Linked DNA regions of Hyphomicrobium denitrificans ATCC 51888. The protein of the gene in region 2 interacts with the protein of the main gene of each other region in a pairwise test. Links are inferred from orthologs where the notes say so. Each region holds a gene or a part of one and is shown on either strand. Other genes may lie near its edges. The genes, in order: HDEN_RS11610 and HDEN_RS08010.

Region 1 (14,397 bases), 750 kb from region 2 along the record:
TCGACGCCGGAGTGATCGGCCTTGTTTGCGCGGGCGGTGTGAACCAACCGGCGCGCGACGTCGGCGATGCGGCGGCGCTCGTCCTCGGCGAAGAAAGCGCGCTCGATCAGGGCGCCGACGAGACGCGGTTCATCCGCCAGGTATTGCGCGGAAAGTTCATCCCGTGGAGGGAGCGCCCGCTGTAAATCTTCATGCCGCAATGCCGCGACCATTCTTTGTAACCCGCTGTATCCAGACGCTGTCCGACGATTCGCCTGCTGACCTGAGCATAGCAGATCGCGAAAATGTCCGCTGCCCTGCTCGCGACGCCTTCCCTCCCCAAATCTCTTGACGGGCTGCCTCGTCTGGCGGCAGGAACTGCCTCGAGTCTCAGCAAAAATAAGGCGCGCGTCGTGAGCCATTCCGTCAAGATCGTTTCCACCGTCCGGGACCTGAGACAGGCGACGGCCGACTGGCGCCGCTCCGGCAAAACGATCGCGCTGGTGCCGACGATGGGCGCGCTGCATCCGGGGCATGTCTCGCTGGTGAGGCAGGCCAAGGACCGCGCCGACAAGGTCGTCGTGTCGATCTTCGTCAACCCGACGCAGTTTGCTCCGCATGAGGATCTGGCGCGCTATCCACGCGATGAAGCCGGTGACGTCGCCAAGCTCGCGGAGGCCGACGCCGATCTCGTCTGGGCTCCGGGCGTGGATGAGATGTATCCAGCAGGGTTCTCGACCGGCGTCAAAGCGGGCAGCGCATCGGCCGATCTCGAAGGCGCGTTCCGGCCGCACCATTTCGACGGCGTCGCGACAGTGTGCGCGAAGCTTTTCAACCAGGTCACGCCCGACGTCGCGATCTTCGGCGAAAAGGACTTCCAGCAGCTCGCGGTGCTCAGACAGATGGTCGACGACCTCAATATGCCATTGACGCTCATCGCCGCGCCGACGGTGCGCGAAGCGGACGGTCTGGCGCTGTCGTCGCGCAATGCCTACCTCTCGGAGAAGGAGCGCGCGATCGCCCCGGCTCTCTATGCGACGATCACCGAGGCGGCCGAAAGAATCGCCGCCGGGACGCCGTTCAGCGTCGTGACGACGGACGCGACGGCGCGCCTCGTGGAGGCGGGATTCACGAAAGTCGACTATATCGACGTGCGCGACGCCGCGACGCTCAGCGCCGCCACGGTTCCGGGAAAACCGCTGCGTATTCTGGCCGCCGCGTGGCTCGGAAAGACGCGGCTTATCGACAATGTCGCAGCCGGAAGCCAACCTTAAGTGGCGGTTCGGCCACAAAGCATATTGGGTGTGGTGGCACCGGGCGCGGCTCGGTCTATAAGGACGTCTCCAAGATTCGCCTCAGCGGTTCTGCTGTCGTGCGTCAGGCCGTTTCAGGGGCTTTCGGGTTCCGGCGTGTGCCTGTCGGCGTGACATGATTGAGGATTGCTCATGGGCCGATCGCAGATTGATCTCTTTTCGGAATTCGACAGCGAAATGACTGAAAAATCGTCGCGCGCCCGTAAGCCCGCCGAAAGCGCGGGTTACAGCGAGCATGACATCGAAGTGCTCGAAGGCCTGGAGCCTGTTCGCCGCCGCCCCGGCATGTACATCGGCGGCACGGACGAGAAGGCGATGCATCACCTCTTCGCCGAGGTGATCGATAACTCGATGGACGAAGCGGTCGCCGGTCATGCGACGTGGATCGAGGTCGAGCTTTCCGCTGACGGGTTCCTCGCCGTCACCGACAACGGCCGCGGCATTCCGGTCGGCCCGTATCCGAAAAACAAGAGCCTCAGCACGCTCGAAGTCGTGCTGACCGTATTGCACGCGGGCGGCAAGTTCGACTCGAAGGCCTACAATACGTCGGGCGGCCTGCACGGCGTCGGCGTGTCCGTCGTCAACGCACTTTCGGAAACGCTCGAAGTGCAGGTGGCGCGCGACCAGCAGCTTTATCGGATGGTCTTTTCGCGCGGTATTCCGCAGACGAAGCTCGAAAAGCTCGGTTCGATCATGAACCGGCGCGGCACCAAGGTTCGTTTCCGTCCGGACGAGAAGATTTTCGGCAAAGGCGCGGCATTCAAGCCGTCGCGGCTTTTGAAAATGTCGCGCGCCAAGGCTTATCTTTTCGCGGGCGTCGAGATCCGCTGGAAGTGCGCGCCGGAACTGATCAAGGACGATACGCCGTCTGAAGCCGTTTTCCACTTCCCCGGCGGCCTCGCCGACTATCTGACTGAGTCAATCGACGGCCGCACGCGCGTCACGAAGGATATTTTTTCGGGTCGCATCGAAAAAGATGGCGGTCACGGCTCGGTCGAATGGGCGGTCGCCTGGATTTCCGACGAGGACGGTTTCTCGCTCTCCTATTGCAACACGGTTCCGACGGCCGAAGGCGGCACGCACGAGAACGGGCTGCGGCAGGCTCTCTATAAAGGGCTTCGCGCCTATGGCGAGCTGACGGGAAACAAGAAGGCGCAGCAGATCACGTCCGAAGACGTGATGAGCACGGCGGCGTCGACGCTGTCCGTCTTCATCCGCGAACCTGAGTTCCAGGGGCAGACGAAAGACAAGCTCGCGACGGTCGAAGCGACGAAGATCGTCGAGGCGGCGGTGCGCGACGCCTTCGATCACTGGCTCGCGGATTCGCCGCAGCAGGCGACGAAGCTGCTCGAGTGGACCGTCGACCAGTCGGAAGAACGTCTGAAGCGGCGGCGCGAAAAAGAAGTCGGGCGGCAGTCGGCGACGCGCAAGCTGCGTCTGCCGGGCAAGCTTGCCGATTGCTCGATCCAGCAAGCTGCGGGCACCGAAATCTTCATCGTCGAGGGCGACTCGGCCGGTGGCAGCGCCAAGAGCGCACGCGATCGCGAGACGCAGGCTATTCTGCCGTTACGCGGCAAGATTTTGAACGTCGCGAATGCTTCGTCCGCGAAGCTTTCCCAGAACCAGCTTCTCGCCGATCTCATCCAGGCGCTCGGCGCGGGTACGGCCGCAAAATACCGCGATGAAGATCTGCGCTATGAGCGCGTGATCATCATGACGGACGCCGACGTCGATGGCGCGCACATCGCGTCGCTGCTGATTACGTTCTTCTATCAAGAGATGCCGGAGCTGATCGAGAACGGCCATCTCTTCCTTGCCGTGCCGCCGCTCTACAAAATCTCAGACAAGTCCGACGTTGCGTATGCGCGCAACGAGGCGCATCGCGATCAGCTCATCGAGACGCAATTCAAGAACAAGAAGCCGAAAGTCACACGCTTCAAAGGTCTCGGCGAGATGGACTTCAAGGATCTCAAGGAAACGACGATGGACAAGCGGCGGCGCACGCTGCTGCGCGTTGCGATCGGCGAAGGCGAACGCGATATGTTGTCCGAGGTCGTGAATTCGCTGATGGGATCGAAGCCCGAGGCGCGGTTCCGGTTCATTCAGGAGCGCGCGGCGTTCGCGAAGGATCTAGACATCTAGTCCGCGTTCCTAAGCGAAGTTTCTTTCGTCGCCCCCTCGTCCGGTCTTCGGCCACCTTCTTCCGATGTAAGAAGGAATGGCTGAGGGCCTCACTTGCCCTTGGCTGAGGCTTCGTTCTCGCGCGCGATGGCGTCGGGATTGCGAACTTTCGCATATTCGAGCGTCGAGGTGTCGACGTAGACGTCTTCCTGGACCTTCGGCGCGTACTTCTCTCCGAGCACCTCTACGACCGTCGGATTGCGCCCCTCGGTCTCGCCATGCGGCGAGTTGAAGTAGCCTTCCACCACGACGCCTTTCTCGCGGTATTCGGGTTCCTGCAGCAACAGCTCGTGCAAACCTTGCAGCTTGTAGTGCGGGACGGACGCATAGATGTGATGCGGCAGGTGATAGTCCATACCGAACGGAAACACGGCATAGCGAATGAACGGATTGACGAGAAACACGCGCGAGTTCGTATAGCGCCCACGATCGGCGTTTCCGTGCTGCACCCATTGGCGCATGATCATGAACAGCGGGAACGTCGTGAACAACGGCACGACCCACAGCAGCGCGAAGTAGCGCCACGCCTGTCCGTAGCCGCCGACTTCGATGGCAGTCAGCGCCGCGTACAGCATCGCCATGTATGCGACGCGACTGATGTTCGTCGTCCGATGCGAAACGACCGTTTCGACATGCGCGTGCGGAAGTTTGTTCTCGTCGAGGCGCGCGAAGTACGTCACGACGAGCGCGGTCAGCGCGCCAAGCGCGGCAAACGCCAACGCGCCGTGACCTGATCGAACCAGAGGAATGACCAAGGCTGGTGCTGCGACGGCGTAAAGTATTCCCGCCAGCGTCGGCAGCTTTTCGCCGCGCTTTTCGCGATCGACGTATGGGTTGTTGACGGTCCCGAGCGCGCTATAGCGGGCGCGCGCGATCGTGTAGCGGAACAAATTCGGCAGCCACAGCTGCTTGCCGAGCGCCGCCAGCATCTCGAAATGCGTAATCGGGAAATCGAGATCGTGGCCGCTATCGTGCAGCTGCGCGCAATCGGGATCGCGGACCGGATCGTTGATGAACTGGTGATGCGCGAGATGATGCAAGCGGAAATGAAAGGTCGACGTATAGATCGGAAACGCCGCCAACCAATCCGAAGTCAGCTCGTTCAAGATTTTATTCTCGAAAAGAATAAAATGCGTGCCTTCGTGGATGACGCCGCCGAACTGATGCTGGGAGGCGCCGATCACCACGATCGCGACGAGCGTCGCGGGAATATTCCACCACCACTCCAGTCCTGCTGCGGCGACGGCGTGATAGCTCCAGACCGCACCACCAATGGCGGCAGCGATCACCAAATAGACGACGCCAATATGATAGAAATTCGTGGAGTTATCGCGCTTTTTCAATTCGCGAATGGCTTCGCCTCGCCGCTGCCCTTTCGGACGTGCCGCGCCGGGCGCAACTGCGGTTTCAGCTATCAGCTCGGTCTTCGCAAAGGCGTTTGCAGTCATCTGTCGAAAACCCTCGGCCAGTCAGAAGAGCCTTTACAGACGCGGTCGTCACAAGGCGCTTCGCGCCGTTGCTGAATGCACGTTACGCCTCGGAGCACCAATCAGAAAATCAATTCAGCTGACATGACAAATAAGCAATTCTCGGTTTGTGACGGGATTCCAACGCTTTTTCTCAGTTTGATTAAACCCGTCCTCGTGTCGGCCTGCTCGCTCTATATTCCGAACTCAGTTAAACTTATTCAGCGCGTCAATGATTCGAATCAAGAGAGTCGTGGTGCGCGCAGACATTGCCCCAGAGGGAAATATTACATGAATAGCAGAGCGATCGCAGCCGAAGTGTTCGGCACCTTTATGCTGATGGCGTCCGTTCTCGGCGCTGCCTTTTACTCATTCGGAGCGCCCGCCGGCGCAGCCGGTATTCTCGGCGTTGCATTGTCGATCGGCACCACGGTGATGGTGATGGCATATGCGGTAGGCCAAATCTCAGGCGGTCATTTCAATCCGGCCGTAACGCTCGGGCTGGTCGCGGGCGGCCGTTTCGAAGCAAGCAAGGCCGTGCCTTACATCATCGCGCAGGTCGTCGGTGCGCTGGCGGCGTGCGGTGTGTTCTCCCTCGTCGGCCACACCGGTGCGACGTTCGCTGCGAACGGTTATGGTGAACTGTCGATGCTCAAGGCGAGCCTCGGCGAAGTCTTCATTCTCGAGACCGTGCTGACGGCATTCTTCCTTATCGTCATCATGGGCGTAACGCGCGCGAACGGCCCTGCTCTGCTGGCTCCGGTGGCGATCGGTTTGACGCTTACTGCGATCCACCTGATGGCGATTCCGATCTCGAACGCTTCCGTGAACCCGGCCCGTAGTCTTGGCTCGGCGATTTACGCTGGCGGCGAAGCGCTGTCGCAGGTTTGGGTGTTCTGGGCTGCGCCGATCCTTGGCGGCGTCATCGGTGGTGTCGTCGGCCGGTGGCTGCTCGAAGACTGATCGCGACACGTCTTATCCAACGGGGCGGGGATCGAGGTCTCCGCTCCACTCTTTGTCCGGTCCGACCGGGCTCTCGCTGCTCCTGCCGTGACAGAAACGCGCGGCCCGACGGCGCAAAACCACCGAGTTTTCCTTGCACTTCAGTCGGATGTATGCGAGCACGCAGGCGTGCCGGAGCGCAGGGGATCGAGTTTGCGCATTTTTTAACGCATTTTGATCCGCACTCCCATTTCGGCTTTGGACCTTTTCGGCACCTATCCCCCTGCGCTCTCAATCGACCGTCTGGTGCTCGCGCACCGGAGTTTTTGGGTTGTGCAGATGGAGACCTTGACTGTTGGACAGCAAGACGTTCGCTGACCTCGGGCTTTCGCCCAAGGTTCAAGCGGCCGTAATGGCCGCGGGATATGTAAATCCCACCCCTATTCAAGCCGCAGCCATTCCGGTCGCCCTGACCGGACGTGACGTTCTCGGCATCGCCCAAACGGGCACAGGCAAAACCGCCTCTTTCGTTCTTCCGATGATTACGCGGCTCGAGACGGGACGTGCGCGCGCGCGAATGCCTCGCTCGCTGATCCTGGCTCCGACGCGCGAGCTTGCCGCGCAGGTCGCGCAGAGCTTCGAGAAGTACGGCACCAATCATAAGCTCTCCGTCGCACTGCTGATCGGCGGCGTGTCGATGGACGATCAGGTGAAAAAGCTCGATCGCGGCGTCGACGTTCTGATCGCGACGCCTGGACGCTTGCTCGATCATTTCGGGCGCGGACGCGTGATGCTGATGGGCGTCGAGATTCTCGTCATCGACGAAGCCGACCGCATGCTCGACATGGGCTTCATTCCGGACATCGAGAAAATCTGCAAGCTGCTGCCGCCGCGCCGGCAGACGCTATTCTTCTCGGCGACTATGCCGCCCGAGATCACGCGACTCGTCGATCAGTTCCTGAAAGATCCGACGCGCATCGAAGTCGCCAAGCCGGCGACGACGGCGAAGACGATCACGCAGCGCTTCGTCTACTGCCAGAACGGCGAAGACTGGGCGAAACGCGAGATGCTTCGCGAGCTCATTCGCGACGGCAACGTCAAGAACGCCATCATCTTCTGCAATCGCAAGCGCGATGTCGCGGTACTCTACAAATCGCTGTCTAAGCACGGCTTCAATGCCGGCGAACTCCACGGCGACATGGATCAGACGAGTCGTACGGAGACGCTCGACAAGTTCCGCAACGGCGAAATCATGCTGCTTGCGGCGTCCGACGTTGCCGCGCGCGGTCTTGATATCCCGGATGTTTCGCACGTCTTCAATTTCGATCTTCCTTGGGCTGCCGACGATTACGTTCACCGCATTGGGCGAACCGGCCGCGCGGGACGCGAGGGCCATTCTGCATCGCTCGTCAGTCCGGACGACCTGAAATTCGTCGCGGACATCGAGAAGGTGACCGGCGAAACTGCGATCTGGCTTGGCGATCCTCCAAGCGAGGAAGACATCGCGGGTGCTGGCAAACGACGCCGGGGCCGCGGCGGACGCGGAGCTCCGCAGGCGAAATCCGGCCGGCCGCACGGCAGCCGTGACGCGCGCAAACCGGAGCCGAGAAAAGTCAACGGCGCGCCGCAACAGCGCGAGCAGCATGGCGGTGAGCAAGAGGCCAAGGCTGAACGTCCGCAGGCGGCGTCGCCCGCGCCCCAGCAGGCAAAACGCGAACGTCCGCGTGCGAACGAACAGCAGCCGCCGCGCGATAAACCTCAGCGGACTGCTCAGCGTCCGCGCGCGGCTGACAGCTGGACTGACGAGCCGAAGGCGCCGCAGCGTCGTGCTCCTGCGCCGGAGCGTTCACCTGCTGCCGAGCCGGTTCGCAAGCCGCAACCTGCTCCCCGGCATGACGAACGCGTCGGATTCGCGGAGAATATTCCGGCGTTCATGCGCAAGCCGTCACGCCCAGCGAAGGTGCCAGGCCGAGGCTAGTCGCGCTCGAACTCCAAAGCGACGCCTCAATCCAATCGTGGCGGCATCGGCTGCGTCTTCAATGGCGCCGCCGTTGCCGGCCTAGTCCGCCGACCGAAGGGATGATAATCCACCCGGCCTATAGTCGGCGCGTCTGCCTACACCACATGCCAGTTTCGGACGGCGGAGAGGCACGGTTAGACCTGCAGCCAAAGGAATTTGGCGCCATGATCCTCTCGACAAAGGTCCTCGTCGCGGCCGCTGCGACGGCACTATCCGCTTGCGTTTTCAGCTTGCCCGCCAGCGCTAACTATCTGGGCTACGCAAACGGCGATCCCGAGAATTGGGGTTTCTACGAGGAGCAGCACAACGGCGCCCCGCCGCCGGCTGCCACAACGTTGCCCGTTGGCCCTTCCCACGCCTACATCATCCACAATGGGCGGGCATATGTCCCTGTGCACGAAGAATGGCGCGGTCACACCCGCGAGCGGATGCCATGATTTGAGCGGCGCCAACGACGCCTAGAAAAATTGCAAAAACATAAGGCGCCGCTGGAACAGCGGCGCCTCGGAAAACATCAGATCCAGCGGTTTGTTAACGATCAGCTGGCGCGAAGCCCTCCGGCACCGCTGGGGCCGGTTCGAGATTGACGCTCTCGCCGCATCCACAGGCGCTTTTCTGGTTCGGGTTGTTGAACACGAACTGCGATGAGAGCTTGTCCGTCTTGAAGTCCATCTCGGTGCCGAGCAGATACATGATCGCGGCGGGATCGATGAGCACGATCGCGCCCTTGTCCTCGATCACCTCGTCGAACTTCCCGATCTGATCGGCCCACGTCATCGTATATTCCATGCCCGCGCAGCCGCCCTTCTTGATGCCGATCTTCAGCGCCTTGACGCCGGGCTTCTGGGCAATCAACGTCGCGACGCGCGCCGCAGCGGCGTCCGTCAACGTCATGACTTTTGGCATCATTCTAAGCGAGGGCACGCGCGCCTCCGTGGTTCGAACCGGCCAAGTATATGGGTATTCGCGAGCCAAATACGAGGTACATCAGAACATGCCGATCGCAAGACGGGCTTCGTCCGACATGCGGCTCTGATCCCAGGGCGGGGTGAACACGATGTTGACCTTCGTGTGGGCGACGCCCGGGACGGCGCTGACGGCGTTTTCGACCCAGACCGGCATTTCGCCCGCGACCGGACAGCCGGGCGCGGTGAGCGTCATATCGATGACGACGTTGCGATCATCGTCGATCTCAACCTTGTAGATCAGCCCCAGCTCGTAGATGTCGGCCGGAATTTCAGGATCGTAAACGGTCTTCAGCGCGGCGACGATATCGTTTGTCAGACGATCGATTTCTTCCGCCGACAAGGCCGACGATGTGCTTGGCGCAGGCGCTTCCGCGCTTGCTGTCGCGTTGCCGTCGACTGACGGCGCGACGACTGGCGTGTCCAACACGTCAACGGCGGTCTTCAAAGCTTCGCGCTCATCTGTCATTTGCTTCCCGTCCATTTTGGAAGCTCCTTAAGTAAAGAGATCATGAGCCTTGGTGAGCGCTGTCACGAGCGCGTCAGCCTCGGCTTTGGTGTTGTACAATGCGAACGAGGCACGGCAGGTTGCCGTCACGCCCAAACGTTCCATCAGCGGCTGCGCGCAATGGTGCCCCGCGCGGATCGCGACGCCCGAACGATCGATGATCGTCGAAACGTCGTGCGGATGCAGGCCGTCGATCGTAAACGAGAAGATCGCGCCTTTGCCGGGCGCCGTGCCGTAAAGCTTCAACCACGGAAGCTCGCCTAACCGTTCGGCGGCGTAGGCGCCGAGTTCAGCTTCGTAACGCGCGATGCGGTCGCGACCGATCTGCATCATGTAGTTCAGCGCCGCGTTCAAACCTACGGCTTCGACGATCGCGGGCGTTCCGGCTTCAAAGCGATGCGGCGGCTTCGCGTAGGTGATGCGATCGACGGAGACGTGCTCGATCATATCGCCGCCGCCTTCGTAGGGCGGCATCGATTCCAGATGCTCGCGCTTGGCGTAGAGCACGCCGATGCCCGACGGCCCGTAGGTCTTGTGGCCCGTGAAGACGTAGAAATCGCAATCGAGGTCGCGCACGTCGACGGTCATGTGCACAGCCGACTGGCTGCCGTCGATCAGAACCGGCACGCCCTTGGCGTGAGCGATGCGCACGATCTCCTTCACCGGGTTGATCGTGCCGAGAACGTTCGACATATGCGTGACGGCGACGAGCTTCGTGCGCTTGGTGATCAGCTGATCCAGCTTGTCGACGAGCAGCTCGCCGCGATCGGTCATCGGCGCCCATTTCAGCACCGCGCCGTTGCGCTCGCGCAGAAAATGCCACGGCACGATATTGGCGTGATGCTCCATGATCGTGATGACGATCTCGTCGCCCTCGGCGATGCGCGGCTCGCCGAAAGAGCGCGCGACGAGATTGATCGCGCCGGTCGCGTTGCGAGTGAAAATGATCTCGTCCGAATGTTCGGCATTGAGAAAGCGGCGCGCCGTCTCGCGTGCCGTCTCGTAATGATCGGTCGCGACGTTCGAGAGATGGTGCAGGCCGCGATGCACGTTCGCGTATTCGAAGCGATAGGCATAGTCCATCGCTTCTATGACGGAGCGCGGCTTCTGAGCCGATGCGCCGTTGTCGAGATAGACGAGCGGGCGGTCGTGGACCTCGCGAAACAGGATCGGGAAGTCGGCGCGAATAAGCTCCACGTCGTAAGGCGCGGCGGTGAGGCCCGATTGCGACGCGGCGCTGCGCACAGCGGCAACTTTCGTTTCACTTCCCATCCAAAATCCTATCCGCGTGCCGCGTTTGAAAGCCAATTGACCGCAAACGCCATCAACGCCGTGTGAAGCTCCGGATTTTCGACCTTGTCGATCGCTTCGCCGATGAAGGACTCGATCATCAACGCGCGCGCCTCAGCTTCCGGAATACCGCGCGACCGGCAATAAAAGAGCAGGTCGGGATCAAGCTCGGCGGATGTCGTGCCGTGACCGCAGACGACGTCGTCGGCGAAGATTTCAAGCTCCGGCTTCGAGTCGAATTCGGCATCCTCCGACAGCATCAGCGCCTGAGCCATTTGCTTGCCGTCGGTCTTCTGGGCATCCGGCCGAACGATGATCTTGCCCTGGAACACGCCGCGACCATGATCGTCGAGCACGCCCTTGAACAGCTCGCGGCTCTCGCAGTTGGGCACGGCATGATCGACGACGAGCGTGGTGTCGACGTGCTCGTGCGCGCGGGCCATGTAGGCGCCGGACAAATCGAGCTTGCCGCGTTCACCGGCGTAGCGGACGTTGATCTCGTTGCGCGCCAGCCCGAGGCCGGACGAAAACTGGAAGCCGCGATACGTTGCATCGGCGCCAAGCACCACGTCCCAATCGGCGAGATGAAGGCATTTGCCGTCATCGACCGCGACCTTGGCATGATGCAGGGTCGCGCCTTTTCCGACGCTGACTTCGGTGAGCGCGTTGCTTTGGGATTCAATTGCGGAACCTGGAAGCACGACGTGCGCTTCGATGATCGTTGCTGTGGCAGCGTCACCGATCGAGACGAAGTTGCGAACGGTCACGGTCTGTTTGGCACTTCCGGCCCGCACGAACACGACGAGCAGCGGCTTCGCCAAGGTCGCCTTGTCCGCGACGCGCACGATGGCGCCGTCGGTCATGAAGGCCGCATTGAGCGCTGCGATCGCGCCGTTGGCGTCCGACTTCGTCAGCGCGTCGGCAACATTGGTCGGCGCGGACGAAAGCGTTTTTCCGAGCGTCGTCACTTCGAGGCCCGAGGCATCCCTCAAGTCATCGAGTTCCGCACGGTGATGGCCGTTGACGAAGGCGATACGATGCGCATCGACGTGGGCAAGCGGCCCGAGCGCGACGATCAATTCGGCGATCGTCAGCGGGGTTTCATCGTGGATGGCCGGCGGCAGCACGTCCTTCAGATTGCCGCGCAGATCCGTGTACTTCCATTCCTCAATGCGCCGGTGCGGCAGGCCGAGAGACCCGAATGCACCGATGGCTTCAGCACGCCGCGCCTTGACCGCAGCGCTTCCCGGCAACTTGGCGGCGGACGCTTCGAAAGCCTCCGTCAGCGCCTGCTCGGCCTTTGTTTTCATCAATGCCACGTTCATGTCACGCTGCCTTGCCGGTGAAGTCCGCGTATCCCGATTTCTCGAGTTCGAGCGCGAGTTCCTTGCCGCCTGTTTTCTGAATGCGGCCGTCGGCCAAGACGTGAACCTTGTCGGGGACGATGTAGTTCAAGAGGCGCTGATAGTGCGTGATGACGAGGAACGCACGATCCTTGTCGCGAAGCGCGTTGACGCCTTCGGCGACGACACGCAGTGCGTCGATGTCGAGGCCGGAATCGGTTTCATCCAGCACGCAGAGCGTCGGCTCAAGCAACGCCATCTGCAAAATCTCGGAACGCTTCTTCTCGCCGCCCGAGAAGCCGACGTTGACGGGGCGCTTCAGCATGTTGACGTCGATGTTGAGCTTTTCGCCCTTTTCCTTGACGATCTTCATGAAGGCGGGCGTCGTCAGCTCGGCTTCGCCGCGCTTCTTTCTCACCGCGTTCATCGCCGTGCGGAGGAACGTCAGGCCGGCGACGCCGGGGATTTCCATCGGATACTGAAATGCCAGGAAGACGCCTTTCGCGGCGCGCTCGTCGGGTTGCATTTCCAAAATGGACTCACCATTCCAGAGAATGTCGCCGTCGGTGACTTCGTATCCCGCACGGCCTGCGAGCACATATGCGAGCGTCGATTTTCCGGAGCCGTTCGGGCCCATGATCGCATGGACTTCGCCCTTCGGAACCGTCAGCGAAAGTCCCTTCAGGATCACGCGATCTTCGTCTTCGAGCTTTACGTGCAGGTTTTTAATTTCAAGCATCCGACTTCTCTCTCAACTCGTATTCAAATGTTATGTGCGACGGCCGTTTTGCGGACTAATCCTTGCCCCAACGCCATCGCCATTCGCCTTCCGTTTTCGAATGTGCAAACCAAGTAAATCCGGCGACGAGCGCGGCCAGAAGCACAGCGCCGAGGATGATACGATCGAGCGACTCCCGACCACTTGCCGACAGTAAAAAACCTCCTGCAATTGCGGCGATCACAGCTGCAAATGCGAGCGTCGACGCCCATCCCTTCCAGTTGATTGGGGTGGCGCCATATCCATATGTTTTCGGCCTGAACCAGTATTCAGACATGGCTTAACCAACGCTCCCTTCGAGCGAGATGCCGATCAGCTTTTGCGTCTCTGCCATGAACTCCATCGGCAAGTGCTGCAGGACGTCGCGAACGAAACCGTTGACGACGAGCGCAACCGCTTCTTCCTGCGAGAGGCCGCGCTGCTGGCAATAGAACAGCATGTCGTCGGAAATCTTCGACGTCGTCGCCTCGTGTTCGAAATGCGCGCTCGAGTTCTTGGCTTCGATGTAAGGCACGGTGTGCGCGCCGCACTTGTCGCCGATCAGAAGCGAGTCGCAGTTCGTGAAGTTGCGAACGCCGGTCGCCTTGCGATGCGCCGAGACGAGACCGCGATACGTGTTCTGCGAATATCCGGCCGCGATGCCCTTCGAGATGATGCGGCTCGACGAGTTCTTGCCGAGGTGGATCATCTTGGTGCCGCTGTCGACCTGCTGATAGCCGTTCGAAACGGCGATCGAGTAGAACTCGCCGCGCGAATGGTCGCCGCGCAGAATGCAGCTCGGATACTTCCAGGTGATCGCGGAGCCGGTTTCGACCTGCGTCCAGGAGATCTTCGAATGATGGCCGCGGCAGTCGCCGCGCTTGGTCACGAAGTTATAGATGCCGCCCTTGCCCTGGGCGTCTCCCGGATACCAGTTCTGCACGGTCGAATATTTGATCTCGGCATCGTCCAAAGCGACGAGCTCGACGACGGCTGCGTGCAGCTGATTTTCATCGCGCGTCGGCGCGGTGCAGCCTTCGAGGTAGGAGACGTACGAACCCTTATCCGCGATGATCAGCGTGCGCTCGAACTGGCCCGTCTGCTTTTCGTTGATGCGGAAGTAGGTGGACAGCTCCATCGGGCAGCGCACGCCTTCGGGCACGTAGACGAACGAGCCGTCCGAGAACACCGCCGAGTTCAGTGCCGCATAGAAGTTGTCCGACTGCGGCACGACCGAGCCCAGGTACTTCTTCACAAGCTCGGGATGCTCGCGCACCGCTTCCGAAATCGGGCAGAAGATGACGCCGGCTTTCGCCAGCTCTTCCTTGAACGTCGTGACGATCGACACGCTGTCGAACACGGCATCGACCGCGACGCGCGACGACGACACGCCCGCGAGGATTTCCTGCTCCTTCAGCGGAATGCCGAGTTTTTTGTAAGTCTCGAGCAACTCGGGATCGACTTCTTCGAGGCTCTTCGGGCCTTCGGTCGATTTCGGTGCGGAATAGTAATAGAGGTCCTGGAAATCGATCTTGGGGTAATGCACCCGCGCCCACGTCGGCTCGGTCATCGCTTTCCAGCGCTGGAACGCCTCGAGACGCCAGTTCAAAAGCCACTCGGGCTCGCCCTTCTT
Region 2 (14,327 bases):
CGCGGCGCGGCGCGCCCACGTATTCGAGCGGTGTCCGGCGTCGATCAAAACCGATGGCGGCGACAGATCGACGTTGGTTGCAAGCGCCCAGCGTTCGAGCGGACCGGCGCGTAGCGACGTGATCCAGCTCACCGGCCCGGCCAGCACAAGGCCGAGAATGACCGGCGCCATCCACATGAGAAGGCCCGGCGAAACCGTCCACGCAATGCCGCCCGCGATCAGACCGATCAACGTGTGCCAGCGCGCGAACCACATCGCGTCATCGAACGACAGCGCGCCGTCGTTGCGGTTTTGAGGCTTCCATCCGGAATCGAGACCTGCCAGAATTTCGGCTGAGGCGACCGTCTGCGTCACCATGAAGATCGGCGCGATCAGCATCGAGTAGATCGTCTCGACGAAGACGCCGACCGTTACGCGCACCGCGCCCAGAAGGTCATGCCGGGCACGCGCTTCCTTCCACGCGAGGAACAGGCCCAGAAACTTCGGCAGCAGCACCACGACCAGCGTCGCCAGGAAAAGCCTGAGCGCCGCGCCGGGGTCGATGATCGGCCAGATCGGGAAGAGCGTCTTCGCGTCACGGAAATAGCTCGGGATCATCTGCTGGCCTTGCAGGGCCAGGATGATGCCGACGACGAGCGACAGGGCCCAGACCGCCGAGATGAGATACGACGTAGCGCCCATCCCGAGATGCAGGCGCCCCATCGGCGTCAGGCCGCTTTGCGACACGATGGCGAGATGCTGAAGGTTTCCCTGCGCCCAGCGGCGGTCGCGGGCGACGATGTCGACGATGTTGGGCGGCATGCCCTCATACGACCCCTCGAGCGACGGCATCATGTGCACGCCATAACCGGCACGTTGAAGCAGAACCGCTTCGACGAAGTCGTGGCTCATGATGTGGCCGCCGAACGGCTTCCGGCCCGGGAGGTCAGGAAGTCCAGCAGCCGACGCGAATGCGGCTGTCCGGATGATGGCGTTGTGGCCCCAGTAGTTGCCCTGGTCCCGATGCCAGAAGGCAAGACCCGACGACACTGCGGGGCCGTAGGTGTTGCAGGCGAATTGCTGCAAACGCTGGAGCAGCGTTTCGCCGCCGACGATGCGCGGCACGGTTTGGATGAGCCCGGCCTTCGGATCGGCTTCCATCGCAAGCGCCAGCGAGACCAGCGTGCGCCCGTCCATGACGCTGTCGCCATCCAGAATGATGAAGGACTCGTAGCCGCCGCCGAAGCGGCTGACCCAGTCGGCGATGTTGCCGGCCTTGCGGGCGGTGTTCTGCATGCGCCGGCGATAGTAGACGGAAACGAACGGTGCGATTTCCTGCGTCAGCGCGCGATAGACGTCGGCTTCCCGTCCGCCGTCATCGTCGCCACGCGTGTCCGACAGAATGAAAACATCGAAGTTGCGGGCGCGGCCGAGGCCGTCGAGTTCGCGCGCCATCGCCTCGATCGCACCGGCGATCCGCGTCGGCTCTTCGTGGTAGACGGGAAAGAGTAGCGCGACGCGCGTATTCAGCGGTTCGGTCGGTTGCGGCGGCGTAATGGTATCGGCGCGCTCGCCGGCGAATAGCGGCAGAAAGCCGAGCGCCGCGCTCAGGCTGCCGATCGCGATCCACCCGAACGCAATCGTCGACAGGATGAGAAAGAGAAACTGCACCGGCGTGATCATGACGAACGCCAGGATGCTGAACAGCTCATGCGCGAAGGCTGCAGTCAGCGCCGCCGCGCCTGCAAAGATCGCGGTGCGAGGCACCCAATAGCCGCGCCGCCGCGGCTCGGCGATGCGAGCGATCTTCGCGCTGAAATCCTGCTCCGGCATGTCGAGCGGCGCTGCCGCCGGCAAATGCGACCACGGACCCGCGTCACGCGCCACGACGGGCTGCGCAGGGTCGAGCGGAAAATCGCCTTTGAAGTTTTCGTTTACGGCTTCGTCCATCGATAGAGCCAAGTCTCCGAGACGGCCTGATCGCCGGCCTTCAAGATGCACCGCAATTCCGCGAGCTCGGCGTCGCCGGGCGTCAGCTCAAACGTCACTCGAACACCAGAAATCTCAAGATTGCGTTGAACCGCGACGTTCGAGATCTGGCCGGCGCTGGCTGTAACGTCGGCGACTGGCAGATCCTTCGCATCCTTCACCGCAGGACCTGTCAAATCGATGACGAAAAGAAGGTTTTCCGGTTTCTTGCCGCCGCCGACACGCGTCTTCGCGACGCGTGCGCCCGACCACGACGCCGGGACATCCCTGCCCCAGCTGAGCTTGTAGTTGAAGACGTGCGGTCCGCCGGGCGTCAGCGGCTTCCCTGGATGCCAATAGGCGACGACGTTGTCGTGGATTTCGTTCTCGACCGGGATTTCGACGAGCTCGATATAGCCCTCGCCCCACTGTCCTTTGGGCTGCACCCAAACGCTTGGTCTCTGCTCATAGTGAGCTTCGAGATCTTCATAGCTGCGGAATGTCCGGTCGCGCTGCCATAGTCCGAAGCCGCGCGGGTCCTTGTCCATGAAGGCGCTGACTTGCAAGGTTTTGGGATTGTTGAGCGGCCGCCAGAGACGTTCCTCGCTACCGTTGACGATCGCAAGCCCCTCGCTGTCGTGGACCTCGGGGCGGAAATCGCGTGTTCGCCGCGGCGTCGCGTTGCCGTTAAGAAACATGCTCGTCAGAGGCGCAATCCCGACATGGGGCAGCGCGACGCGAGGATATAGCGTCGCCGACACGTCCATGGTGGTCGTTTCTCCCGGCTCAATGACAAACCGATACGCGCCGGTCGTCGACGGACTGTCGAGCAACGCATAGAGCGTGACTTGAGTTGCACCGGGTTTCGGCTTTTCGAGCCAGAATGTCCTGAAGAACGGAAACTCTTCCCCGCCTGGACGCGCCGTATTCAGCGCCAGCCCGCGCGCCGAGGCGCCATAGCCTTGGCCACGCCCAACGGCGCGGAAATAGCTCGCGCCTTGAAATACGGCATACTCGTCGAAATTGTCGGAGCGGTTGATCGGTCCGTGAACGCGAAATCCCGAGAACCCGTACGGCGCATCGTCGGGACTTGGGCCGATCAGTGGGCCGAAGCTGAACAGCTTGCCATTGGCGACCAGCCGCGATGCCGCGCCGTTGTCGACCACCCAGAGATCGACCGGCATGTCGTACAGCCAGCCCATGGCGAACGGCTGGATCTCGAAATTGAGATGCTCGCCCTTCCAGATCGCCTTCTCCGAACGAAAGCGGATGTCGCGATACTGATCATAATTGAGCTTGTTGAAGGGCGGCGGCAGATCGAGCGCCGGCTTCCCGAAGGGCTGATCTGCGAGGCGCTTCGCCTCGGCGTTGACGTTCGAGGTGCTGAACGGCGTTGGTGGCGACGACGACTCGCCCGCCGCCTCCGCAATATCCGTAGCGAGCGCCAGTTTGGCGGCCGCGAGGGCAAAGGTTCCCATTGCAGCCTGCCCGAGAACCGACCGCCGATCGAGTAGTTTGCCTGTCATGTTCGAATTTCTGCTTGCCCGAGCGGTGAGCGTCTGATGGTCTGGTGTACGCTCCCGCCAAGCGCCCACCAATTAGCAATAAGAGATTTGCTAAATGACGATTGTGGCAGATTTTCCACGTCGATCCATTCTAGGTGTGACTTTCTCGTCAATCGTTGCGAGCCCGTTAACGGCCGCAAAAACCTCCGCGTGCATCATCAACCGGCCAACGCAGCAGGCGCGCATCGGCGGCATACCAGCGGGAATAATTCGCGGCCTCGCCAGCATTCCGGCAGATGACGGTTGATCGCGCCAGTGAAGCCTTTTTACTCCGAAGAATGATAAGTTTTCGCTTCAATAAGGCGAATTCGGTTTCCTGCTAAGTCTTTACCTGCGCGGGCGAGACAACGTCGCACGATGAGCAACTGCAAAATCAGGCGCCGCCGCACCGATCCCCGGAAGGCCGACACATCCACACAACGGGGCGTTGATATGCTCTCGTTTGACTACTTCTGCTCGTGACTTTTGTGTCACAAACTCCTTCAATTCCACAGGTGCTTTGGCCAAAGGTATTTCACCCGCGAATCTAATCTGCTTTAAGCATTGCCCTGAGCGGTGATTCGGGGGGCAACCCGTGGACCGCAGAAGACGGGTTTGACGACGGGTTTAAACAAAAGACCATCGAATAAGAAGAGTGTTGGGCTGAACAGTTCGTTCCGTCCGTCATTCCTCAGTCGAAGCAGACGGGAGTAGGTTCATGAGCAAGTATAGTCTGAGTGCCCTGGTGGCGGCAGGCCTGCTGGCAGGCGGGATGTCGGTCAACAGCGCATCGGCGGCCGACCTTGGGGGGAACTGCTGCGCGGACCTCGAGGAACGCATCGCAGAACTCGAAGCCACGACGGCCCGCAAGGGCAACCGTAAGGTCTCGCTGACGGTTTCCGGCTGGGTTGGCCAGCAGGTCACCTGGTGGGATGACGGAGGCCAGTCGAACGTTTACGTCACGGATCTTGGTTCGACGCTCGCCAGCCACGTGAAATTCACCGGTCAAGCACAGATTCTGCCGGGCTGGACAGCGGGTTATGTCCTCCATCTCGAGGCGATCGGCTCCGACTCGCTGACGACGACGCAGGGCGTGCCGGATGGCCCGAATCTGCTGACGGGCAGCGCCAACGGCGTCAGCACGCTGCAGTCCTTCTGGTTCATCAAGAGCGACCAGCTGGGTAAGGTCTCGGTTGGTAAGCAGTCGCAGGCTTCGGATAACACGGCGATCCTCGTCGACGGTTCGGGTTCGCTCGTTCCGGCCAACTGGGTTCCGTTCGACTTCAACTCGTTCTTCATTAGACAGAAGAATGGCCAGCTGACCGATACGACCTGGGGCGGCGTAGGCACCTGGGGCGACGTCAACGGAGCGCCGACGAACTCGGTCCGTTACGACTCGCCGTCGTTCGGTGGCTTCTCGGTGTCGGCATCTTGGGGTGAAGACGACTTCTGGGACGTCGCCGCTCGCTATGCGGGTGAATGGGCTGACTTCAAGGTCGCGGCTGCTGCGGCTTACAGCCAGACGAACAGCTCGTCGGGCAACAGCGCCAACGTTCTGCAGCCGTTCGATACAGGCTACTTCCAGGTTGGCGCATATGTCGAGCACATGCCGACGGGCCTGTTCGCCTACGGAGCGTATGGAAACCTCAACTTCCACGACTCGTCCGCTAGCAGCAATCAGACCTGGTACGGCAAGGCCGGTATCCGTCAGCGTTGGAATCCGCTTGGCCACACTGTTCTTTACGGTGAGTACGAGCGCATAGAAAACCGCAACGGTGGCGATATCTATGCTAATGGCGCAGGCCCGGATACCGACACACCTGATTTGCTCTACGGCTATGACAAAGCGTCGGCTCGCCTCTGGGGTGTTGGTGTTGTCCAGGAAATCGACTCGGCCGCCATGTCACTCTGGCTGAAGTACCGCAACATCGACGCCAGCTTTAAGGGTGTTGAAATCGAGGGTGGCGACGGTGGTCTTGCGACCAACAACTTCCAGGAAGTCACCTTCGGTGCTCTGATCAATTTCTGATCAGAACCTCTAAAAATCGAAAAAAGCGAAGGCCGCCCATTGAGGCGGCCTTTTCTTTTGCGTCATGCACAGCTTGTCCTCATGTGATGCGTGGAAAACTCATTTTGCACGGACACACCGCAATCAATCGCCTTTAACGTAGCGAATTCAGTTATTTATGCGGTCCAGCCACAGGTGTGGACCTTGTTCCGTTAGTTGCCCTCTCGCCACAACGCGGGATTCGTCACGGCGAATTTGCAAACCGTAATTGTTGCAAAGGGACGAATCACAGAGCTTCCCCCTCAAGCGGCGACGTCACTTGGCAGGTGTACCGCCGTGAACTGCGTAGTCGCGCAGTTCTAAATAACGGCGAACGCCAAGTACCGCGTCCACCACTAGAAGTGATGAAGACGGGAGAAGGTAGAATGATGAAATATAGCCTAGGCGCACTGGTCGCTGCAGGCGTTCTCGCTGGCGGATTCGCCACGAGCGCCTCTGCTGCGGACCTGGGCGGCAATTGCTGCGCGGACCTCGAGGAACGCATCGCGGAACTCGAAGCCACGACGGCGCGCAAGGGCAATCGCAAAGTCTCGCTGACGATTTCTGGCTGGGTTGGCCAGCAGGTCACTTGGTGGGATGACGGCGGCCAATCGAACGTTTACGTGACCGATCTCGGCACGACGCTCGCCAGCCACGTGATGTTCACGGGCCAGGCGCAGATCATGCCGGGCTGGACCGCTGGTTACGTGCTGCACTTGGAAGCAATGGGCTCGGACAGCTTGACGACGAGCCAGGGTATCGCTGACGGTCCGTCTGTACTGACGATTTCCGGCGGTGGCGCGACGAACTCGGTCGGCACGCTGCAGTCGTTCTGGTTCATCAAGAGCGACCAGCTGGGCAAGATCTCGGTTGGTAAGCAGTCGCAGGCTTCGGATAACACGGCCATCCTGGTCGACGGTTCGGGCTCGCTCGTTCCGGCAAACTGGGTTCCGTTCGATTTCTTCTCATTCTTCGTGAGACAGAAGAACGGTCAGCTGACGAACCTGAACTGGGCAGGCACGGGAACCTGGGGTGACGTCAACGGTCTTCCGACGAACTCGGTTCGTTATGACTCGCCGACGTTCGCTGGCTTCTCTGTGTCGGCATCGTGGGGTGAAGACGACTTCTGGGATGTCGCAGCTCGCTATGCTGGCGAGTGGAACAGCGTGAAGGTCTCTCTCGCTGCAGCATACAGCCAGACGTCAAACGCAGTCACGAACGCCTACTTCCCGACGGGCAATACGCTTCAGGCACCCGACTCCGAATACTTCCAGATCGGCGCTTATGTTGAACACGTGCCGACAGGCCTGTTCGCCTACGGCGCCTACGGACACCTCGGTTTCGGCGACTCTTACGGTGCCGACGATCGTAGCAACAACACCTGGTACGGTAAGCTCGGTATCCGTAAGCGTTTGAACCCGCTTGGCCACACCGTATTCTATGGTGAGTACGAGCACATCGAGAACCGCAACGGCGGCACGATTGGCACCAACCTCGCTGATGGTCCTTCTGTCGATCTCTTTGACTACGACCGCTCGTCGGCTCGCCTCTGGGGTCTTGGTGTTGTCCAGGAAGTCGATGCCGCTGCCATGTCTCTTTGGCTGAAGTACCGCAACATCGATGCCAGCTTCAAAGGCGTCGAAGCGGTCGGTGATGTTGAAGGCGGTCTCTCGACCGACAACTTCCAGGAAGTTACCTTCGGTGCTCTGATCAACTTCTAATTCGATCAGAAACCGCGAATATCGAAGCCGCCCCTCACCGGGCGGCTTCTTTTTTTGCACCGACCTCTCCAGGCTTGCGTACCTCGACGACCGTCATGGCCGCGAAGGCGGCCACCCACGCCGAACCGCCGCCCTGCAATGACCGCAGACGAGCGACACCCCGGCCGGTGACGTCAGGCGGCCACCGGTCTAAAGTCTCGCCCATGTTTGAAACGTTCTTCAGCGAGCTGCGCTCGGCCAAGATCCCGGTCACGCTCAAAGAATACCTGACGCTGCTCGAAGCCGTCGCGGCAGGCGCGGCCGGCACGCGCGTCGAGGATTTTTATTACCTGTCGCGCGCCGCCCTGGTGAAGGACGAGCGCAACCTCGACCGTTTCGACCAGGTCTTCGGCCACGTGTTCAAAGGCCTCGAGTCGACGGCCGAGGCGATCGAAGCCGAAATCCCCGAGGAATGGCTCCGCCGCATCGCTACGCTGCATCTCTCCGACGAGGACAAGAAGCGCATCGCCGAGCTTGGCGGCTGGGACAAAATCATGGAGGAGCTGAAGAAGCGCCTCGCCGAGCAGAAGGAGCGCCATCAGGGCGGCAACAAATGGATCGGAACCGGCGGCACGTCGCCGTTCGGTGCCTACGGATATAACCCGGCCGGCATCCGTATCGGCCAGCACGAAAGCCGCCATCGTCGCGCGATCAAGGTTTGGGATAAGCGCGAGTTCAGGGATCTCGATGGCACCGCCGAAATCGGCACGCGCACGATCAAGGTCGCGCTGCGCCGTCTCCGTCAATTCGCGCGCACGGGTGCAGCATCCGAACTCGATCTCGACGGCACGATCCGCGGCACCGCCGAAAAAGGCTATCTCGACGTCCGCATGCGCGCCGAGCGCCACAACGCCGTGAAGCTCCTGATGTTCTTCGACATCGGCGGCTCGATGGACGACCACATCAAGGAAGTCGAAGAGCTCTTCTCGGCGGCACGCACGGAGTTCAAGCACCTCGAATATTTCTACTTCCACAACTGCCTCTACGAGAGCGTCTGGAAGGACAACGCCCGCCGCTACACCGACAAGACCCCGACCTGGCAGGTGCTGAACACCTTCCCCGCCGACTACAAAGTCATCTTCGTCGGCGATGCCTCAATGAGCCCCTATGAAATTTCGGTGCCGGGCGGCTCCGTCGAGCATATGAACGAGGAGCCCGGCGCCCTCTGGCTGACGCGCGTCACGGACATCTACAAGCATGCGGTCTGGCTGAACCCGATCGATGAGCGCCACTGGAACTGGACACCGTCGATCAACATGGTCCGGACGCTGCTGGGCGGCCGCATGTTCCCCTTGACGCTCGAAGGCCTCGACGCCGCCACCCGCGAACTGATGCGCTGACGCACCATGCGCGGGCGAACGGGTGCTCGGCCTGAGTTAATGCGGTGAAAAGCAAGGAACGAGTCGGCCTCGGGAGGTTGACCCGCCCCCGGTCCTGCGCCATGTCATGAGGGTTCGGGGGAACGGGGACATTCCCAAATGAAGATCGCACGAATTCTTTTCGTGGGCCTGATGACGGCGAGCCTCGGCGGCTGCGGCGCCAGCCTGCCGAAATTGTCGACTGGCTCGCTCTTTGGCGCAAACCAGGAGAGCCCCATCGACCGCAACAACGACCCTGCGACGCGCACGATGGATGTGGCTGCCACGTCGGCCCGCGCCATCAAGTGCGGCTATAATTTCGATCCCGCGAAGTTGAAGAACAATTTCCTCGCGACCCAGTCCGCTGCGAACCCCACCGATCTGCCGAAGCTGACGCAGATCTACGACGCGTCCTTCAATACGGTCTCGAAGGCGCTCGTCAGCAAACCGGATTATTGCTCGGCGGAAAAGACGGCACGCATCAAGCTGGCGTTGAACCGCCATCTGGCTGGCGACTTCACACCCTCTCCGCCTGAAGTCGCCGAAGACGACAGCCTGTTCGGAGGCTGGGGCAAATCCTCATCGTCGTCATCGTCCGGCAATCAAGGCGCCAACATGCAGGACATGATGCGGTAAGCCGCGTGCGGACCCGCTCGTGACCGCACCGAGTTCCAATCCGAAAGACCGGATGCGATAGCGTGCAGCAAATTCTGTGGGCGGAAATTTTCGTCAAAGCGATTGCGGGCGCGTTGCTGTTTCTAGCCCCGCTGACGACACTCGCACTGCTTGGGTTCGAACGTCCGAGCACCGGCTTCTGGCCAAGGTTGGTCGGAGCCATGACGCTCGGCATCGCCGCGGGCGTCTGGATCGGATTGCAATTCCCCGCCGCCCGTGGCGCAATCGGACCCGGTGGCCTGATCGCCATCAATTTCGCAACCGCTGCCGCACTCATCGTCCCGCTCATCATGGGCACGGCGGCACCCTCGCGACGCGGCAAGCTCGTTGCCGCAGCGGTCGCCATATCATTGTTGGCGCTGGCATTTCTCGAAATCGCACACGTGTAAACGAACGCTTCAGTCGCGCCGCGTAACCGTCGCCTAACGATTGCCCTCTAGAAAGAATTGCCGGTAGCGCGCTTCACGTCGCTCGCGCCACGATTTCTTATGGAACAATCGAACATGCACGTCGCCGCCCGTTCGGTCGCCTCGCTGACACCGTCATCGCCTGACACGGCATCGCGAACTGTGACGCGCGACGGGATCGCGCCACGCATCGATCTCACGCTCATCACCGAACGAAGCGCGTTCGATGCGCTCGAGCCCGAGTGGAACGATCTGTTCGAACGCTCGGCCCGATCCATCCACGTCTTCCAATCCTTCAATTTCTGCTGGCACTGGGCCAACGGCTTTCTCGCCAAAGACGGCGCCAAGTCAGGACCTCGCCTCGCGATCCTGACCGGTCGTCAGAACGGTCGCCTCGTGATGATCTGGCCGCTCGTCTCCGAACGCGCGAATGGTATCACTGAAGTTTATTGGATGGGTGAGCCCGTCGCGCAGTACGGCGACGCCTTGATCGACACCGGCAGCGTCTCGTCCGAAATTCTGCGCACAGGACTGGAGTACATCCGCAAAAATCTGTCGTCGGATGTTTTGCGCTTGAGACGTGTCCGCGCTGACGCCAATGTCGCGCGCTTGATGTGCGACATCGGCGCTCAAATCGCGGACACGCAAGTCGCGCCCTATATGGACCTCGCGAGCGCGAAGGATTTCGCAGCGTTCGAAGAGCAGAGCTTCTCAACCAAGATGCGCCGCAACCGTCGGCGGCTGACGAAACGGCTGGAAGAAAAAGGCCCGCTTGAATTCCTGCGCCTGCATGGCGGCGCCGAGGCTGGCGCGTTTGCCGCGAACGCAATCACCGTCAAAAATCGTTGGCTCAAGGATCGCGGACTTGTATCGAGCGCCTTGAACGACGACCGCACGGTTCGCTTTTTCCGCGACGTCGCAGAAAGCAAAGCCAAACCGGTTGCATGTGTCGTCTCGATTCTGAAGACGTGCGGAGACGCGGCCGCCTATGAGATTTCCTTCACCTGCAAGGGCCGTCTTGTCGTGCATGTGATGGCCTTCGAACTCGCATTCGAAAAAGCCGGCGTCGGCGTGCTGCTGCTCGAACAGAACTTGAAACAGGGCTACGCCGAAAAGCTCGACGTCTACGATATGATGGCGCCTGGCGACGCCTATAAAATGGATTGGTGCGATAAGTCCGAGCCGGTCATCGACTGGGTGATCCCCTCGAGCGCGAAGGGCTACCTCTACGCGCGCGTCTATCTCGAGTTTCTGCGCCCGCGCTTGAAGTCGGCACTCAAAGCCGTGCCAAAACCTCTGCGCCGTTTGATGCGTCAGGGGCTCACGGGCGCTTCGGCGCAGGGATAATCAAATTATCGACTGAGCGACGCTCTATTTGACGCCGAGCTTCTTCTGCAGGTTCGACGACGACGTCGTGTACTGGAACATCAGCTTCTTGTTGGGATAGACGATGCGATGCGCCGCCTGCGCCATCAGCGCCGCCTCGTGGAAACCCGACAGGATGAGCTTCAGCTTCCCGGGATACCAGTTGATATCGCCAATGGCGAAGATGCCCGGCTCGCTCGTCTCGAAGCGTTCCGTATCGACGTTGATGAGGTTCTCATGAAGATTGAGACCCCAGTCTGCGACCGGACCGAGCTTCATCGTCAGTCCGAAGAAGGGCAGCATGGCCGTGCACGGAACGCTTTCGACGCCGTCCGCAGTCTTGATTTGAACGCTTGAAAGTTCGCCGTCTGCGCCTTCCAGCGTCGTCACCTGCCCGATCAACAGACGGATTTGGCCGTCCGCAACCAGCTTGCGCATCTTCTCGACGGAATGCGGAGCGCCGCGAAATTCATCGCGACGGTGGACCAGCGTCAGGCTGTTGGCGACCGGCGCGAGGTTCAGCGTCCAGTCGAGCGCGCTGTCGCCGCCGCCGACGATGACGACGTCCTTGCCGCGCATCTGCTCGATTTTACGCACCGAATAGAAGACCGATTTTCCTTCGTAGTCTTCGATCCCTGCAAGCGGCGGACGCTTCGGCGTGAACGAGCCGCCGCCCGCGGCGATGACGACGACCTTGGTCAGACATTCAGTCCCGGCATCCGTCGTCAGGCGAAAGCGCCCGTCCGCCTCGCGTTTGAGCGTGTTGATTTGCTCGCTAAAATGGAATGTCGCCCCGAACGGTTTGATCTGCTCCATCAGCCGGTCGGTCAGTTCCTGGCCGGTGACGGTTGGCAGCGCCGGAACGTCGTAGATCGGCTTTTCAGGATAAAGCTCGGCGCACTGTCCGCCCGGCCGATCGAGAATGTCGACAACGTGCGCCTTGATATCGAGAAGCCCGAGTTCGAAGATCGCGAACAGGCCGCAAGGTCCGGCGCCGATGACGACGGCATCGGTCTCGATGATCTCGGCTGTCGTCGTTGCCTCTTGCGCCGGTGCGGTCACGGTCATTCGAATGCCCAATGCGTAAGTGTTGTCAGAACTGCTTCTCGGGGACGCGAACGATCAGCCCGTCCAGCGCGTCGCTGATTTTGATCTGGCAGGACAGTCGGCTCTCCTCGCGCACGTCGAAGGCGAAATCGAGCATGTCCTCTTCCATTTCCGACGGCTTGCCGGCTTTCTCACGCCAGGCTTTGTCGACATAGACATGGCAAGTTGCGCAGGCGCATGCCCCGCCGCATTCCGCCTCGATACCGGCGACGTCGTTCAGCTTGGCGGCTTCCATGACAGTCAGTCCGTTTTCCACTTCCACCGTCTGGCCTTCGCCGTCTGGCTGGATGAACGTGATCTTCGTCATGGGTCCGTGCGCGTCCTGTCGCTATTTCGCAATCCCTAAAGGGGGGGCTTGCATGTCACTGCTGATTTGGAAGTTACGATAGCGCGCACACTTAGAGGCACCGTTGCGGCATTTCAAGCCAAACGCTCGGCCATGCATGCTTTAGGGCGGCAGAGGGACCGGCTAAAGAACCGGCTGGTCAGGTGATTTCGTAGGTGCTGCGAATAAACGCGCCGGCTTCGGCCGCACCGCTCTCGATGCTGAGAATTGCGTCCGCGCAGGCCTCGGACACGGCACCAAAGTCCAGTCTTTCAGCCTCCTGGGCGATGTCGCCGAGCCGGAACGCCCCGACCGCCCGGCAGGAGCCCTTGAGCGTATGGGCCGCCACTTTCCACTCTTTCTGGCTGGTTGCGGACCGCAGCGTGGCGATCGTCTCAGGCAGCTGTCCCAGGAACAGGGTGAGGATTTCCTTCTCCAGCGCCTGATCGCCGAAGGTGTAACGGCGAAGGTGCTGGAAATCGACCGGTTCGGACGGTCTTGCATCGGCCTCGACGAACGCCGGAACGGCTTCCGGCCCGGTTGTCGGGCTTGGCGCTCTATGCATTCCATCTCCCCAGATCGCGACTTCTTCCCCGCGCGGCGAGGTTTGGTCTTCTAGTAATTGTGGCAAATGCGGAATAACTCTGGGTAAAGTTGAAGTGTCTATTTCGAAGTGTCTCGGTAGGGATTACTTAGGAAAGCTTGTCCAGGCGCGTCACGTGGTCGGCTGCATGGTTACGTTTTGGGTTTCGCCGTAATCCAGCCGCAAACGTCGCTGTAGGCTGCTAAGTGCCAGTGATGCATAGGCATTTCTTATCAAAGGATATGTCTTTGTGTTTTGCGGACGCATATAAAGTCCGATAGTGTGCAAAGAGAGTTTCCGGCTGCCCCGGGCGCACGGGGTATCGTTAGCGGTTGCCGGTTCGAGTGGGGGGCGTTGCGCAATGTCGCAAGATCAGATTGCGAAGCTGATGGCTATCGCCGGGAGGGCGCCTGCAACGGCGACGCCGGTCGAGCCGACGCTTGGCCAGCCGGCAGCAACCGACGAACCGTCAACACCTCCGCCTTCCACATCAATGCCCGCACTGGCTCTGCCTCCGCCTCTGTTGGGTGGGCTTTCGCCGTCCGATCAGCCGAAGCCTGAAAAGCCTGCGCCGGTAGTGGAAGAGGCACCGGCCCGGCGCGTCGCGCGCCGCCGTCCCGCAGGCCCGGTTCGCGGTAAGATCGCCGCTAACGACGATGTGCCGAGCATCGGCGGTCTGATCTACGCGCTCGAGCAGAAACCCTCGAGCAAGGTTTTTCGCCTCGCCACCATCGGCAGCATCGTCTGGGCCATCGGCGGGCTCGCGATCGGCGCCTTGACGCTCGCGCCGCAGTGGCAGGAAGGCGCTTCGCTCGCGACGCTCCTGGTGCAGCCGACGACGTTCTATACCGCGACTGCGATCGTCGCCCCGATCGGCATCATCTGGCTGCTCGCGTTGCTGAGCTGGCACGTCGCCTCGCTGGCGCTCAAATCCTCCACGATGAGCGAAGTCGCGATCCGCCTCGCCGAGCCCGACCGCACCGCCGAACAATCGATCGCGAGCCTCGGCCAGGCCGTGCGCCGGCAAGTCTCCTTCATGAACGACGCCGTCTCGCGCGCCCTTGGCCGTGCGGGCGAACTCGAGGCGCTCGTTCACAACCAGATCGCCGAACTCGAACGCTCCTACGAGCAGAACGAGCAGCGCATCCGCGACTTGATCAAGGAGCTGAGCGGCGAACGCCACGCCCTCGTCGATACCTCGACCAGCGT

What was found.
Region 1: the proteins of HDEN_RS08010 (region 2) and HDEN_RS11610 interact in binary tests that used the Escherichia coli proteins (3 or more experiments, as listed by UniProt). The link is inferred for Hyphomicrobium denitrificans ATCC 51888 from one-to-one orthologs.

What each region holds. Positions count from the first base shown.
Region 1 is NC_014313.1:2,401,914-2,416,310, forward strand. What follows is about bases 7,115-10,002. They hold HDEN_RS11610 (HesB/IscA family protein), read right to left. Parts: upstream 8,796-10,002; coding sequence 8,433-8,795; downstream 7,115-8,432. Other genes in these bases: HDEN_RS11600 (DEAD/DEAH box helicase), read left to right, coding at 7,115-7,859; HDEN_RS11605 (hypothetical protein), read left to right, coding at 8,066-8,338; HDEN_RS11615 (SUF system Fe-S cluster assembly protein), read right to left, coding at 8,889-9,350; HDEN_RS11620 (cysteine desulfurase), read right to left, coding at 9,363-10,002. Outside these bases: bifunctional proline dehydrogenase/L-glutamate gamma-semialdehyde dehydrogenase PutA, read right to left, coding at 1-212; panC (pantoate--beta-alanine ligase), read left to right, coding at 393-1,253; parE (DNA topoisomerase IV subunit B), read left to right, coding at 1,425-3,434; HDEN_RS11590 (fatty acid desaturase family protein), read right to left, coding at 3,524-4,921; HDEN_RS11595 (aquaporin), read left to right, coding at 5,231-5,902; more of HDEN_RS11600, read left to right, coding at 6,237-7,114; more of HDEN_RS11620, read right to left, coding at 10,003-10,646; Fe-S cluster assembly protein SufD, read right to left, coding at 10,655-11,989; Fe-S cluster assembly ATPase SufC, read right to left, coding at 11,991-12,746; HDEN_RS11635 (hypothetical protein), read right to left, coding at 12,802-13,062; Fe-S cluster assembly protein SufB, read right to left, coding at 13,066-14,397. UniProt on the Escherichia coli protein: Is able to transfer iron-sulfur clusters to apo-ferredoxin. Multiple cycles of [2Fe2S] cluster formation and transfer are observed, suggesting that IscA acts catalytically.
Region 2 is NC_014313.1:1,656,710-1,671,036, reverse strand. The notes cover bases 10,858-13,675. They hold HDEN_RS08010 (2Fe-2S iron-sulfur cluster-binding protein), read right to left. Parts: upstream 12,518-13,675; coding sequence 12,197-12,517; downstream 10,858-12,196. Other genes in these bases: HDEN_RS08000 (coiled-coil domain-containing protein), read left to right, coding at 13,480-13,675; HDEN_RS08005 (Hpt domain-containing protein), read right to left, coding at 12,696-13,100; HDEN_RS08015 (NAD(P)/FAD-dependent oxidoreductase), read right to left, coding at 11,110-12,171; HDEN_RS08020 (GNAT family N-acetyltransferase), read left to right, coding at 10,858-11,085. In the rest of the region: glucans biosynthesis glucosyltransferase MdoH, read right to left, coding at 1-1,929; HDEN_RS08050 (glucan biosynthesis protein G), read right to left, coding at 1,914-3,473; HDEN_RS08045 (porin), read left to right, coding at 4,210-5,520; HDEN_RS08040 (porin), read left to right, coding at 5,925-7,259; HDEN_RS18335 (hypothetical protein), read right to left, coding at 7,294-7,464; HDEN_RS08035 (vWA domain-containing protein), read left to right, coding at 7,463-8,638; HDEN_RS08030 (hypothetical protein), read left to right, coding at 8,777-9,292; HDEN_RS08025 (hypothetical protein), read left to right, coding at 9,355-9,720; more of HDEN_RS08020, read left to right, coding at 9,820-10,857; more of HDEN_RS08000, read left to right, coding at 13,676-14,327. UniProt on the Escherichia coli protein: Ferredoxin are iron-sulfur proteins that transfer electrons in a wide variety of metabolic reactions. Although the function of this ferredoxin is unknown it is probable that it has a role as a cellular electron transfer protein.